Regions from separate parts of the Psychrilyobacter piezotolerans genome, predicted to be linked through region 3. Evidence: riboswitches for the same ligand, from Rfam matches in the RefSeq annotation. Region 3 holds a riboswitch; each other region holds the start of a gene.

Region 1 (5,143 bases), on a different contig from region 3:
TCTTATCTTTAAACATCTCCGTTAATTTAAGATGTGCTTCATTGGTTTTTGCTACAATAATAAGCCCGCTTGTATTTTTGTCCAGTCTATGGACTATACCCGGTCTGATTACTCCGCTTATAGTAGACAGGTCTTTTATATGATGCATTATTGCATTTACCAAGGTTCCGCTATGATGTCCTGCTGCCGGATGGATTACCATATCCGGTTTTTTATTTATTATCACAATATGCTCATCTTCATATACTATGTCCAATGGGATATCTTCAGCAACAACATCTAAAACTTCATCTTCTAATACAGTTACCTTTATCTCTTCATTCCCCTTTAATTTATTTCCAGGACGTGTTTTTTTCTTGCCTATGATCTCTACTAATTCATCTTCTATAAGTTTTTGTGTGTATGACTTAGTATACCCCTCTATTTTTTCACTTAAAAAAGCATCCAATCTTGTCCCTTTATCCTCAATCTCAGCTTTTAAATTTAATATCTCTCTTATTTCTCTCATAATTTATATTCTCCTTCTATTTTTTATAACACTAAGTATTCTTTATAATTTTGACACAGCTCACTAAGTAACCGTAAAGATTATTAATTTCTAATAAAACATCTTTACCAGCCCTGCTCCCAGGGCCAGCTGTACCACCATAAGCACCAGTGAGTATATGATCAGCCTTTTCCCGTTAACCAATAAAGTCCTTATATTTATCTTACCGCCTATTCCAATAAGTGCAAACATCAACAGATATTTAAAAGTATAGCTGAATATAAGTTTTAAATATCTAACTCCATCTATATACCACTGCAGATTTATTTTTTCTGTCCCATACTGCAAGGCTGTAAAGATAACTCCCACAACCATGAATCCTTTGACAAAAAAAGGCAGTTTTATTTTTTTTTTCTCCATTTTTTTTTCATCTGTAGATTTTTTCTTTTTTGTTCCGGCTATATAGATTAAAACCAAGGGGAAAAATAATAATTTTCCTGTTTTTATCAGGAGTGCCAGCCCCAAAGATTCCGCTCCAATACTATAAGCTGCAGGTATTATATGGATAAACGAACTCAGAGTCCCGCCTATATATAGAGCAGACTGGGTGGAATCAAAACCTAAAAATCTCGATATACCAGGCATGATCATCATGGCTGTCAGCCCTAAAATATTCATGGCAATGATAGCCAGGGCAAATTCTTCCTCTGGCTCCCCAAGTACTTCTGAAGTTCCGGCTATACTCGCTACCCCTCCAGATCCCAACAGCAATCCAAATTCTTCTTTTTCACCCATAAATTTAGCCACATATTTCCCCGTCAGCAGCAGCATCACAACCATTAAAAACACAAAACCTATAATTTTTACTCCTAAATCCAGAAGAATTATATAATTTACCTTCACTCCTAAACATGTAATTGCTATGGGTAATATTTTTTTGTTGGCAAAATTAAATCCAGGATAAAACTTGTATGCTTTTCTCCCTAAGAATAAATTTCCTACAACTATCCCCAGCATCAATGCTGTATTTATTTCATTCCATCCAAATTTTTTGGATATCCATATAGTCACAACGAGCAGAACTGCAGTTAAACCAAGACCTAATCTATCTTTTTTTACCATCCTCATCTCCTAGCTTTATTTTTTAACAACTAATATTATACCATAATTATGGAGATAATAGTAAAGGCAATTAATAGATACTGGAGAACTGTCATTTTATACTTAGGAGACTGAAAATTTCAAGAGGATTTTTCCCTTTAATCCCATGGCTTCACCTATTTCAATACTGTATGAAGCCACTGCTTCAGAATGCCCCTTTGTATATTTATCATGAAATTCCAATGCTGTGACAAATGATTGGACAATATCCTGTTGAAATTTTTGAGTGGTGATTTCCTTCAAAAAATGATAGAATATAGAAAATTATATCCACTATAGGTTCATTTTGATTAAAAGGGAAATGGGTTAAACCCCCATACGGTCCCGCCACTGTAAAAGTTATGAAACTACATGATCCACTAGATTTTTCTGGGAAGGAGTAGGAGTAAGGTAAAGCTTGAGTCAGGAGACCTGCCTAATGTGTTTTTATTTTTCTTGCGAGGACAAGGAGATGACTTTTACTATGTAAAAAGTTTTTTAGTACCTCAAAGGGTACTTTTTTTATTCTATAAAATATCATAAGGGGTTAAACATATGTCTAAAATAATCATCTATTTCCTCCTATTTATAAGTTCTTATTCTATGAATTATGTAAATATCAGCAGATTAGATACTCTGAGCAGGAAAGGTACTATATTCATGAGTATAAATTCATTTCACAAAATAGGAGTAGATTTAAACAGCTCAAAAGATACATTTATTTTAAATACAGATGTCGGGAAATATTACCTCAAAGGCAGCAGGATCATCACTCCACACAGGGAATACACATATCTGTCTGAACCATTTGTATCCCGGGGAAAATATTATCTTCCATTGGAACTTATTTTAGAATTAAATGGAGCCCACCTGGAAAACAATCGGATCATGAGATCTGTTGAACCTGAAAATCCGGATACTTTTCCTAAAAGGGTTATCTCCCTCTCTCCCGGTATTACAGAAAAAATATTTGCTCTGGGAGGAGAAGATCTCCTGGTAGGAAGAACATCATTTGCTGTATATCCAGAGGAAGTAGAAAATATTGATATTGTGGGAACTATGTTTGAGCCAAATTTGGAGGTCATGCTGGATAAAGATCCGGACATGGTCATCGCAGAGACTCATTTCAGGGAAAAATTGATGCTTACTCTAAATTCCTTGGAGATTGCAGCAACTAAATATCGCAGCCCTACAAATATACCAGAGATTCATAGGAGTATCGTAGATTTAGGAACTCTGCTGGGCAGACGTCCGGAAGCCCGTGGATTAAATGCCTCCTTAAAAGATAAGATCAGCTACACCAGATATATATTGAAAGATCAAGAAATCCCAAGGGTTTATTATGTTTTAGGCAGCGGTAAAACCGATATCACCCCGGGGGGGGATACTTTTATTAACTCCCTCATGGAATTAGCCGGGGGAGATAATATAGCCAGAGAAAAAGACGGATGGAGATATTCCTTGGAGGAGCTGATCCTGAATAATCCGGATATTATTTTTGGAAGCCAGAGAAGTATTGATAATATGTTAATGGAGGAAAACTACCGTTTTTTAACTGCCATTAAAAATAAAAAGTATTATATTATTGCGGATGACAGTATCTTTAATCTCCCCGGCCCCCGTGCTCTTACACAGGGGATCTATGAGATGGTAAAAATATTTCACCCTGAATCAGCTGAAAAATTAAAAAACAAATATTAAAAAGGAGAAAAATTATGAGACATAAAAAAATTATGATTCAAGGAACCGGATCTTCTACAGGAAAAAGTGTCATCGTAGCTGGTTTAGCCAGGATTTTTTATAAAGATGGTAATAAAGTAGCACCCTATAAATCCCAGAATATGGCTCTTAACTCATATATTGACAGAGATGGATTAGAGATGGGCCGGGCTCAAGTCGTACAGGCAGAGGCATGCAATACTCCTCCCCGGGCATATATGAATCCCATCTTAATGAAACCAAATTCCGATAATGATTCACAGATAATCATCGAAGGGATCCCCCATAAAAATATGGATGCCAAGGAATATTTTAAAAATACCGATTTTTTTAAGTCTATTGCTTTAAAAAACTATAAGATCATTGAGACTAATTACGATATAGGGGTTTTAGAGGGTGGCGGTTCTCCTGCCGAAATGAACCTTAGAGATGTAGACTTAGTCAACATGGGGATGGCAGAGTTAATCGACTCTCCCGTTATCCTTGTGGGAGATATCGAGAGGGGAGGAGTTTTTGCTTCCCTCTATGGTACTATCCTGATGCTGGATGAAAAAGACAGGAGAAGGATAAAGGGCTTGATCATCAATAAATTCAGAGGTGATATAGATCTTCTCATGCCGGGAATAGAAGACCTCACTGACAGACTCCTAAAAGCCGGGATAGATATACCTGTTTTAGGAGTTATCCCCTGGGTCCCTTTAAATATTGAGGAAGAGGATATCCTTACCAAGAAATTCGGTGAAAAACAAGGGAAAAATGACTTAAATATTGCAGTAATCAGACTGGATAAGATGTCAAATTATACAGATTTTGATGCCCTTTCATATTACAAAGACGTCAGCCTTAACTTTACCCTCTCAAAATCCGAGATTTGTGAAGCCGATATCATCATCATCCCCGGGAGTAAAAATACGATACAGGATCTCATTAAATTAAAACAATTAGGTATCGACAAAACTATCATTGAACAGAGTAAGAAAGGCAGGATCATAGTTGGAATTTGCGGAGGTTACCAGATTTTAGGCCAGGAAATTTTAGACCCATACATGATTGAATCCAAAGATAAAGTCATAGAGGGATTAGGACTTTTAGATATTACCACTACCATGGAGAAAGAAAAACAGACATTCCAAACCACTGAAAAAATCACTCACAACACAGGACTTTTGAAGGGATGTGACAATTGTAAGGTTTCCGGGTATGAGATCCATCAAGGGGTTACCCAGTCAAAGGAAAATTCTATTTTTGAAAATAAACCAAATTTAGGTGTTTTAAAAGATAATATTTTTGCCACCTATATCCATGGAGTTTTTGATAATTCAATATTTACCCGGACTTTTATAAATAACATCAGGATTTCTAAGGGGTTAGAACCTATAGATGATTATTTTGATTTTGAAAAATTTAAGGTGGATGAATACGATAGGTGGGAAGAAACTTTACGTAATTCATTGGATATAGATAAAATATATGAAATATTAGGAGAAAGTTCCAATGAAATCTAAATTTTTTATAATTTCAGTCCTGCTTCATATTATAGTTTTTATTGTATTTTCACAAATTTTTGTTAACAGCCTGAAAAACGGAGAAAATTCTCCCAATATCAATGTTAATTTAACCATGTCTGCCCCAGGAAACAGCAATAAAACCCTGGCTAAGATGACTACTGAAAAAGAAAAGAGTGCAGATAAAAACACGAAACAGATAAAAAAGAAAATAAATCCTAAGAAAGAGAACATCCCTAAAAAACAAGTAGTTCAAAAAAAGATCATAAAGGCAGAACCAAAAATAGTTCAA
Region 2 (5,143 bases), on a different contig from region 3:
TTAATTTTCCCTCTCTATCCGATTCTTCTATCACTGTAAATATAAGATTCTGGTGAAAATGATCAAATACAATCCCTTCTTTAAAAAACATTAAATCTGAATCTGGGGTTCCTATATTATCTGGGTTCTCATCCAATAATTTTTCATATTCCCTGACCATGTCGTATCCTATGGTCCCGTAAGCTCCTCCGATATATACACTTTCCTCATCCTCTAGAGGATATTCTTTTATATAACCCTCCACAATTTCCATAAATTTCTTTCCATCTTTTTTTATCTTTTCACCATCTAACTCATATTCATCTCCATAACTTTTCAGCCTTCTAAATGGATTTTTAGCTATAAACGAATATCTGCCTTTCTTATTGTCCCTGCTTTCAAGGAGCAAGCCCACTTTATCGCCTACATATTTTTTAAAGACAGTAACCGGGGTTTCAATGTCCCCTGTTATTACCCTTGTATAAACTTTCATCTGCCCTTTCTTTTCCATCTTACTCCTCCTTTTTTACTTTTTTTGCCCTGTTCATCTATAAATTTATATAAAAAAAAGCCCCCTCATTATGAATAGGCTTTTCCTCAGAAAAATATAACAAAAAAACCTGCTCATAGTGAACAGGCTGTTAATTTTAAAAAATTAAATTTTATATACAAAAATTAATAGATCGATTTATTGCCTAAACCTGGTCCACGTGTCAAAGCTATTTTATTTGTTGAGTTATCGCTTTTCCACCACCAAGTAATTCTAATCATCTCTATCTCCTCTTTAAATTTTATTACAATCACTATATAATTTAATTTTTATTTTGTCAAACTTTTTTTATATTTTTTATTGTTCACCATAAACTTTTATCTCCTCAACTCCTAGTCTATGATTTATATATTTAGATAAGATAAAAAGGTAGTTCGACAGTTTATTTAAATAGTCAAAAATTACACCATCTACATGGATTCCTGTAGCACTGCAGTAAGTTACCTGTCTGAACAACCTCCTATTTACTGCCCTGGCAATATGAATTTCTGCTCCCAAAAGGCTTCCTCCCTGAAGGATGAATCCGTCAAATTTTCCAACTATCTCCTTATATTTTTTTTCTTTATTTTCGAGAAAACTTATATTTTTTGAAGTTATTTTGGTTTTATTATTCAGAGAATAGCTCACTAAAAAATTATTTTTTTGGATTTCGATTACCTCTTCCACCACCTCCGGCAGATCGATTTTAGCCATGGCTGCAGCCTTTCCTAAATGACAATTCAACTCATCTATGACTCCCTTGGCTTCTATCATATAGTTTATTTTTAACATGATTTTTCATCCATATAGATAAAGCCCCAGAAAATAAATTTCTGAGGCTTTTTCCTTACATTGTATATCTGAATCCTACATAATATCTTCTCTCTGGTGCTGGATAATAATATCTTCCTGACCATGAGCTTTCTCCTACATATTCATAGTATTCTTCATCGGTTAAATTCTTTATTCCTCCGTAAATATCGAAAGAATCATTTATCTTATATGATAAATTAAGATCTAAAGTCGTATAGGAATCTACCTTGCTTTCCTCATTAGTCTCATCACCAAATGCATAAGATGACCCTACATAGTTTAATAGTAAATTAGACTTCAACTTTTCCGTGAAATCATATTTTGCTCCTATGGAGAACTTATGATTAGGCACTCCTGGAGTTTCATTACCTTTATCTTCTCCCCCGTCTATCTTGGATTCTAAATAAGAATAAGATGTAGTCAAGGTTAATTTTTTCATAATTTTTCTCTCAGCCAACAATTCAAAACCTATTTTTTTATTGTCTTCGTCATAGTTAGTATTAGTCCTTGTATTTGAATTATAATATATCTCATCTTTTACTATTTTATGAAATACCGATGCACTGACAAAGGTCTCTGCAATATAATCCTTTACCCCGATCTCAAAGTTTTCCCCAGTTTGAGGTTCTAAATCACTGTTAAACTGGATTCCTCCATAAGTTTGTAAAAGTTCATCCGTTGTAGGAGTCCTGAAATCAGTTCCATAGCTGATAAAAGTTGAACCGGTATCTGAGTATTTATAGTTTAATGCCAGATCATAGATTGTATTATTATACGTCTTATCTTCATCACTTACAGAATATTTAAATTTAGTATGCTGCTGTCTGATTCCCCCTGTGAAATCCAATTTATCCGTAAGACTGTAAGTATCCGATATAAACCCGCCTATACTCTGCTTTTTAGCCCAAGTATCTGTGTTTCTTGAATTTTCAACCTTACCTTCCAGAATATCAAATCCGGCTATAACTTTATTTCTGTCGGTATTATATTTAATTTTAAAATCATTGGATAAGTTATTTGTATCTTTTTCAGTTTCTGATCCCCACATATAAGAATTATAATTATTTTTATAATAATTTACATTATTTATTATCTCTAAATTATCCTGCTTATAGTTATATCCCAGATTAAATCTATGGGATTCATTCTTACCCCAGTCATCCGCTGAGCTAGCCTGTGTTCTGTCATGATCTATTTGATCTTCCGATAACGATCCGGGGAATCCCATATGATCTTTATGATAGTCATATTTTAGTGTTAAGGCATTGGCCTCATTTATCTGATATTTTGTCCCTGCCATTACATCGTCTGATTTTAAGAATGCATTATCCCTGTACCCGTCGGTATTTTTTCTTCCGGCATTTCCAAAAACCTTAAATTTCCCTGCTGTAGTACTAAATCCTACATTTGAATTTAACTGGTTATATGATCCTGCTTCCGTCTGAAGAGTCAAACTGTCTTTTCCTTTACCAGTTTTAGTAATGATATTTACAGCTCCCCCTACGGTATTATCCCCGTAGACTACAGAAGCCCCGCTTGGGATTATCTCTATTTTTTCTACTGTTTCAATAGGTATGCTGTACAGGTTAAAATTCGACATATCGATAGGATTCATCTTTACCCCGTCTAAGATAATAGCTGTATTTCTATTATAATTAGCTCCCTGCCCCCTGATATCGATTACCCCTGTGTTGCTCATCCCCTCACTTATTTTTACTCCTGGTACTGATTTTACTGCTTCCACTACATTTTTAGCTCCGCTTTCCTTTATATCCTCTGCAGTAATTATGGTAATATTTTTAGGTGTATTTCTTACCGTGTTTTCAAAACCGTCTCCGGATATTGTTGTTTCCTCTAATCTGATTACTCCGCTTTCCTCAAAATACTGATCCTCATTCACGTCATTGGCATAAACTGTGCATGCCAAAATAAGGGCTAAAACCCCTGCTCTTTTTATCATCTCTTTTCTCCCCTCAGATTAGGTGTCCTGACTTAGTTTCTTCCTACTCCCATCCCTTCCCAAGGTTTCTCCTCAGTGGTTAATGATGGTTTCGTCCACTTCTACAGTAGTGAAGGCTGTACTAGAATCGCACTAGTTTCCCTATTATTATTCTCTTCGTTCTCAGTTTACAAAAACTATAAAAAAATGTCAAGATATTAACATTTTATTAATTAAAATTTAATTGTTTGCATTTAGTATGTTATCCGAATTTTGTCAGTGTTTAAAGATCAGACCTTCCTTGTGGTTCAACTGAGGAGGTATTAAAAAAATATATTTCTAGACATTTTTATGAATCTATCTTAATATTAGTATGATTATTATAAAAAAGTAAGGTTGAATCTAATCTAGGATTTTATGATTTTTATCTTTCCTAAACTATCAAAAAATATAAAGGAGTCTCATCCATGAAATTAAAAACTTTTTTTATCTTCCTATTTATAGGAAGTTTAGCTACGATCTTTGCCCTGTCAAGGGGGGTCATAAAGATAAACCCCGTGGTCACACTAAAAATTCTTATCAATTCCATTACAGATCATAATTTATTTGAGGTCACTTGGAATCAAAATTTAGAAATAATCCTATTAAAACTCCGGTTGCCTCGTATATTTTTAGCTTTCTTAGTAGGCGGCGGACTCTCCTTGGTTGGAGTCCTTATGCAGGCTCTTACAAAGAACTCCCTTGCCGACCCTTATATCTTAGGAGTTTCCAGTGGGGCTTCTACAGGGGCAGTTTTATCCCTTATCATAGGACTTAACATTGGTGGTTTAGGTACTCCATTTATGGCATTTTTAGGAGCTATTACAGCTTCTGTCCTGGTTTTCAGGATTGCTAATATCGGCGGAAATTATAGTTCTACTAAGCTGGTCCTTACAGGAATTGCCATCTCCTCCATGTTTTCCTCTATTACTACTTTCATCACTTTCTCCGCCCAGAACGGAGATCTGTATACAGCATTATTTTGGATTGTAGGTAGTTTAAGCGGGGCTAAATGGTCATCTATCTATCTTTTGACTGCTTTACTGCTATTTGTCTTTGGAGTAATGATGTTTTTTCATCGGGAACTGGATATTTTACTTTTAGGAGAGGAAAGTTCCAAAATTTTAGGAGTCAACACCAATAAGATAAGGATTATAATTATTCTTACATCTACCCTTCTTACAGGGGTCTTAGTTTCTATAAGTGGTGTCATAGGATTTATCGGTCTTATTATTCCCCATATTTCCAGAAAACTAACCAGTTCCAAACACAGGGTTCTTATACCAGTATCCATATTTTTAGGCGGATTTTTTCTTACTCTGGCTGATACTTTTTCCAGGGTAGTGATGGCTCCCAATGAACTTCCTGTAGGAATTGTCACTTCGTTTTTAGGAGCACCATTCTTTTTATGGATCATGAAAAAAAGTATCTATAATTTTAATAAATAAGGTTGCATCCAGATAATAAAAAATTATTCATGAAAGTGATAAAAAAGTTCCAAGGCTTCCACCCTTAACTGGCTCTGTTTCTTTTTATCTGAAAAAGAAATAGAGGAAAGAAAAGCAGACTTTTTCTAAATGATATTATATGAGTAAGATCATGGATCCCCGTTTCTTAGTGGGATGCCTGATGGGCATGGAGGGTGCGACGAAACTCGCAAAAGATATACTGTGGAGTAGAGTAATATCTAGAAAAAGAATTAAATTCAAAAGAAGGTTTGGTTTTATCTGTATTTAAATGTCAGAATTTAGTCTACAGGAATATCGAGATTGTAATTTCAAACGATCTCTTATATCTGACTAAGTTCAGCTACAGAGTTATATTCATAACTCTAAGTTTCAGTT
Region 3 (5,143 bases):
TCCCGTAAAATTTACCCTTTTCAAACTTAAAAGACAGGTTATCCAAAATTTGAGTTCCGTCTATAGAATAATTTATTTTCTTTATATCTATCATCTCAGACTTCCTCCTCCCATCTTTTTCCTAAAAATCAGCGCAAAGAACGGTGCTCCCAGCAGTGATGTGATTACTCCTACAGGAATATCATTTGGCAATACTACCCGGACTACATTATCTGCAGCTCCCATAATGACCCCGCCCCATATGGCACAGCCTATAACCAGCTTTTTATTGTCCGTTCCCAGAATAAACCGCAGAAGATGGGGAACTACCAATCCTACAAATCCTATTATCCCGCAGGTGGAAACTGCCACAGCCGACAAGATAGAGCTGACAACCAGCAATATCCTCCTGATCTTACTGGGGTTTATCCCCAAAGAGATAGCACTTTTTTCTCCTAAGGCTAAGATATTTAAATCTTCTGCATAATAGCAGAAAAATATGAATCCAAAGACCCATACTGCACTTAAAATACCCACTTCCATCCAGGATTTCCCGGTAAAGCTTCCAAGGAGCCAAAATATAATGGCTCCTACACCTTCATCAGCTAAATATTTTAAAAAACTCAGTCCTGCAGAAAAGAAAGCTCCTATTATTATCCCTCCTAATATTATAGAAGTGGGATTCATCTTCCTTTCAAAAGAACCCATCTGAATAACAACTGTCAGACAGAGGATTGCAAATATAAATGAAACTATATGTGTACTGAAAATTCCAAAAATTGTTATATTTAAGACTATAGCCAGCGCCGCACCAAATGATGCACCGCTGGAGATTCCCAATGTATATGGATCAGCCAGGGGGTTTAATAAAACCCCCTGAAACACCAATCCGCACATGGATAAAATTGAACCTATTAAGATCGAAGTGAGAATCCTCGGTAACCTCACTTCATGGATAATATACCAGTTAGGAGCTCCCTCCCCGCCTTTGATACTCTCCACCACTTCCTTCAATGGAATTTTTATATATCCCATTTGAAGGTAGAAGAATATTGAAAGGATTAATAGTATTATTCCAATTGTCGTCCATAATTTAAAATGTTTTTTCATAGATTAAAGGGGCTGCTTCCCATTTGCATATTCTTTCTTTTTGGCTAACATATTTTCTTCCTCATGAGTCAACCCGAATTCTGCATGTTCAACAAATATCTTCCTGATTTCCTTATTTTCCCCCAATCCAACCAGGTGAGCTTTTACAGTAAATCCATTTTTTTCTAACTCTTCCTTCATATCCACAGCAATATCATTGTTTGCATGATCTCCTGCTACGATCATAAACGGATATAATTCTACTTTTTTTATTTTAGCTTTCTTTAAACCCGCAATGACGTCATCCAATGCAGGATACCCTTCTACAGTTCCTAAAAATGCATTTTTAACCCCTTCACCGTGGAATACATGCTCCAGCATGGAATAAGCAGAGTTCCCAGGATGGTGGGTACCATGTCCGATAAATACCACAGCTTCATCTTTCTTTAAATTTTTATAAGTCGGCTTTAGTGCCTTAACAACCTCTTTATAATCCTCTACACTGGTAAGTAACGGAGTACTTACTTTTAGTACTTTAAAGTCTCCCTTATAGCTTTCTACTTCCGTTTTTAATGTTTCAGATTCAATAGCGTTCATAATATGGGTCCCCTGCACCAATACATGGGTATACCCGTCTTTTTTTAATTTCTTCAATGCTTCACTGGGGTTATCATAGGTAATCCCCTCATTTTCTTTGATTCTTCTCATAATTATTCTGGATGTAAAAGCAGTAACTACTTTAAAATCAGGATAATCAGCTTTAAATTCTTTCTCCAATGCACCTATAGTTTTTTCCCTTGTTTCAGGAAAAGTTGTTCCAAAACTCACCAGCAATATTGCTTTCTTCTCCCCCTTTTTCAGATCAAAATCATTTGATTTTGCTCCATTCGCAAATAAAGAGATCCCCATTGCCAACATTACCAACACCACTAACATTTTTTTCATTTTTTCTCCTCCTAAATTTAATTTTGAGAATAAAAACAACATGACGTTGCATCCAGGTAAGCATAATCCATGTTTTTCTAAACTTTTAAATAATAAAAAAGGCCCCTAAAACTTAGAGACCTAAAACATTTTATATACCAAAATACAAATGTCTACATCCTCGTCCTCGCAAGTTCGTAAAAATAATCTGGCAGGTCTCCTGACTTGACTTTACCCTACTCATAGCCCTTCCCGAATCACTTCAGTGGTATGCTATTTTCGTCCGTCTTACAGTGGCGGGACCGTGTAGGATTTTCACCCACTTCCCTTTTAATCGATACAAATCGAACCAAGATTATATTTTATTAAATTGTTACTGAATTTATACCATGTTTACTTTTTTTTTACAATATATTTCTTTTAACTTAACATTAATTTTATTGATTATAAATTAATTTTTTTTAATGAATTTCAAATACTTTTGACCCCGACTAAAATCTGACTGATACACGAGTATTAACTTTTTAATTAAATCTAATTTAATCAAAAAAGTTAAATGTGTTCCACCAATCCACACCAATTAAAGCCTATAAAACCTCATCACTAAGAAATAAGATAAAGAGGCTCACAAAGTATTTTTTCTTGATTTTAAACCTAGAAATTAATCTTCGTGTACCTCTGTGTTCTCTTTTCTTTGTGCTGAATCTATGTTGAATACCGTAATTCACGGTTAATGTCTTAGTTTTTTATCAGTTCTTCTCATCATCTTGAGAGCTTCTTATTAGTTAATTCTCTACCGGTAAAGTTTAGCATAGGATCCCTTTAATTTTAATAACTCTTCATGGGTTCCCGTCTCCACTACACCATCTTTATCCATAACCACAATTCTGTCGGAATTAATAATGGTGGACAGCCTGTGAGCTATAGTTATGGTGGTCCTGTCTTTAGATAATGTCATGAGGGCTTCCTGGATGAGTTTTTCCGTAATATTATCCAACGATGCCGTAGCTTCATCCAAGATTAAGATCTTAGGATTTTTTAAAAATATCCTGGCTATAGATATCCTTTGTTTTTGTCCTCCTGAAAGTTTTACCCCCCTTTCTCCTACCAGGGTATCAAATCCCTTTGGCAGGCTACTTATAAACTCATATATATTAGCTTTTTTAGATGCTTCTATTAATTCATCTCTCGTTGCACCCAGCTTACCGTACCCTATATTCTCCCCTATAGTTCCTCCAAATAAAAATGCCTCCTGGGGCACAATACCTATATTTTCCCGGAGGGAACTCAACTTTATCTTACTTATCTCCTTTCCATCTATGGTGATACTTCCAGAATCAATGTCATAAAATCTTGGAATCAGATTTGAAATAGTTGATTTCCCTACACCACTGGATCCGACTATGGCTATACTTTCCCCAGATTTTATTTTTAAATTGAATTTATTCAAAATCAGTGATTGGTCTTTATCTAATTCTTCAGATGATTTATTATAGGAAAACTTTACATCTTTTAGCTCTATATTCCCATTTATTTCCTTTAAAATCAATGGATTTTCTATATCTTTAATCTGCGGAATTATTTCCATCATCCCCTGAAATCTCCTATATCCTGCCATTCCTTTTTGATAACTCTGGACTAAGATCATCATCTTTCTGATAGGCTCCATAAATCTATAGCAGTATAGTAAAAAACTAATTAAAATACCATAGGTCAACTCCCCGTGCATTATTAAATAACCACCATAAAATACCACTATAAACTGCATAAGGTTCATAAATATATGGATTCCCGAAAAGAAAACAGCAGTGGTTCTATAAGTTTCTTTTTTAGCTTCTTGAAATTCCTGGTTTTTTTTCTCAAATTTATCTATTTCATGATTTTCATTGTTGAATAATTTTACTATCCTGACTCCGCCGATACTTTCTTCCGCACAGGAATTTATACCCGCTATCTTTATCCTGGTCTTCCCAAATGCCAGTTTCATCTTCCATTTTTGAGTGACAGCAAAATATATCATGAATGGAAGAACCGAAAATATAACCAGGGTCAATTTTACATTTAAGGTGACCATCAGTATAAATGCTCCTACCAGCCTGATTACAGCAATAAACAGGTCTATGGGTCCATGGTTGGCTAACTGCGATATTTCACCCAGGTCATTGACCAGTTTTGACATAATTACCCCCGTCTTGTTGTTGTCAAAATAACTAAAGGATAATTTTTGAATATGGGTAAACAGTTCTTTTCTCATCTGGGTCTCTATCTTAATTCCTAAAATATTTCCATAGTACAGCTGATAATAGCTGACTGCATATCTCAGCAGATACATGACTATCAATCCGCCGGAGATATAATAAAATGTTTTTAAGTCCTTTGCCGGGATTATTTTATCTATCATTATTTGAATTATTTTTGGAAAAGCCAAATCCAGCAGGGCCAGTAAAACAGCACACATTAATGTAAATATTAATAGTTTGATATAACATTTGTAGTATTTTATAAATGATCTTAATTCTTTCATTTTAGCTCCTATGTTTTAAATTTTATATTATATTATTATCGGTCTTTTATGAAATGGATTATATACAATTTTAAAATCATCTTATCATATCTTTTAAAATAAAACTATATCCTTCCTTTTTGAGATAAAAAAAAAGGAGAAAATTCTCCCTAAAATTTTTCTGATCTTACATGGAGTCCCTCTGGCAAATACATTATCATACTTTGTCATTGTATAATAACTTCAAAGGCACTATAGATCTTTGATGTTATGGATTTCTTTATCTCATCAACTTAAAAAAGAAGGGTTTAGCGGCAGAGGTGTCCTCTGTTTCTTTTCTGTTTTATTCTTATACATACTTTCATCTATTCTTTTTATGACTTCATCTAAACTCATCTTTTTGTCCTTAGAAAATTCCAATAGGCCATAACTAAATTCTATATCCAGTTTTGACCTTAGATCGATAAGGACTCGCTTTTCAAAGAATATTTCAACATCTTCCTTGTGCTTATTTGGGAAAGCTGCTATGAACTCATCTCCTTCCACCCTGAAGATGTGATCCTCCTGACGTAGATTTAATTTTAATATCGATGAAAATTCTTTCAGGTATCTGTCTCCCTCTTTATGCCCAAAATTATCATTGATTTT

The links. A riboswitch is a leader RNA that binds a small molecule or an ion and turns the genes downstream of it on or off. The one in region 3 is predicted to bind cobalamin.
Region 1: it holds a riboswitch for cobalamin, as region 3 does, so the genes downstream of both, DYH56_RS02220 (ABC transporter substrate-binding protein) here and DYH56_RS05225 (sirohydrochlorin cobaltochelatase) in region 3, are expected to answer to the same signal.
Region 2: it holds a riboswitch for cobalamin, as region 3 does, so the genes downstream of both, DYH56_RS02130 (TonB-dependent receptor) here and DYH56_RS05225 (sirohydrochlorin cobaltochelatase) in region 3, are expected to answer to the same signal.

What each region holds. Positions count from the first base shown of each region.
Region 1 covers NZ_QUAJ01000002.1:191,186-196,328, forward strand. Annotated here, with positions in the region: gene DYH56_RS02205 (RluA family pseudouridine synthase) at 1-508, opposite strand, end outside; gene DYH56_RS02210 (putative sulfate exporter family transporter) at 599-1,609, opposite strand; gene DYH56_RS02215 (hypothetical protein) at 1,712-1,891, opposite strand; cobalamin riboswitch at 1,909-2,081, shown strand; gene DYH56_RS02220 (ABC transporter substrate-binding protein) at 2,183-3,328, shown strand; gene DYH56_RS02225 (cobyric acid synthase) at 3,343-4,851, shown strand; gene DYH56_RS02230 (energy transducer TonB) at 4,841-5,143, shown strand, end outside.
Region 2 covers NZ_QUAJ01000002.1:171,239-176,381, forward strand. Annotated here, with positions in the region: gene trpE (anthranilate synthase component I) at 1-490, opposite strand, end outside; gene DYH56_RS02125 (ATP:cob(I)alamin adenosyltransferase) at 827-1,300, opposite strand; gene DYH56_RS02130 (TonB-dependent receptor) at 1,356-3,281, opposite strand; cobalamin riboswitch at 3,282-3,477, opposite strand; gene DYH56_RS02135 (FecCD family ABC transporter permease) at 3,728-4,747, shown strand.
Region 3 covers NZ_QUAJ01000007.1:3,758-8,900, reverse strand. Annotated here, with positions in the region: gene DYH56_RS05235 (ABC transporter ATP-binding protein) at 1-94, opposite strand, end outside; gene DYH56_RS05230 (FecCD family ABC transporter permease) at 91-1,089, opposite strand; gene DYH56_RS05225 (sirohydrochlorin cobaltochelatase) at 1,093-2,013, opposite strand; cobalamin riboswitch at 2,186-2,362, opposite strand; gene DYH56_RS05220 (ABC transporter ATP-binding protein) at 2,786-4,516, opposite strand; gene DYH56_RS05215 (GGDEF domain-containing protein) at 4,784-5,143, opposite strand, start outside.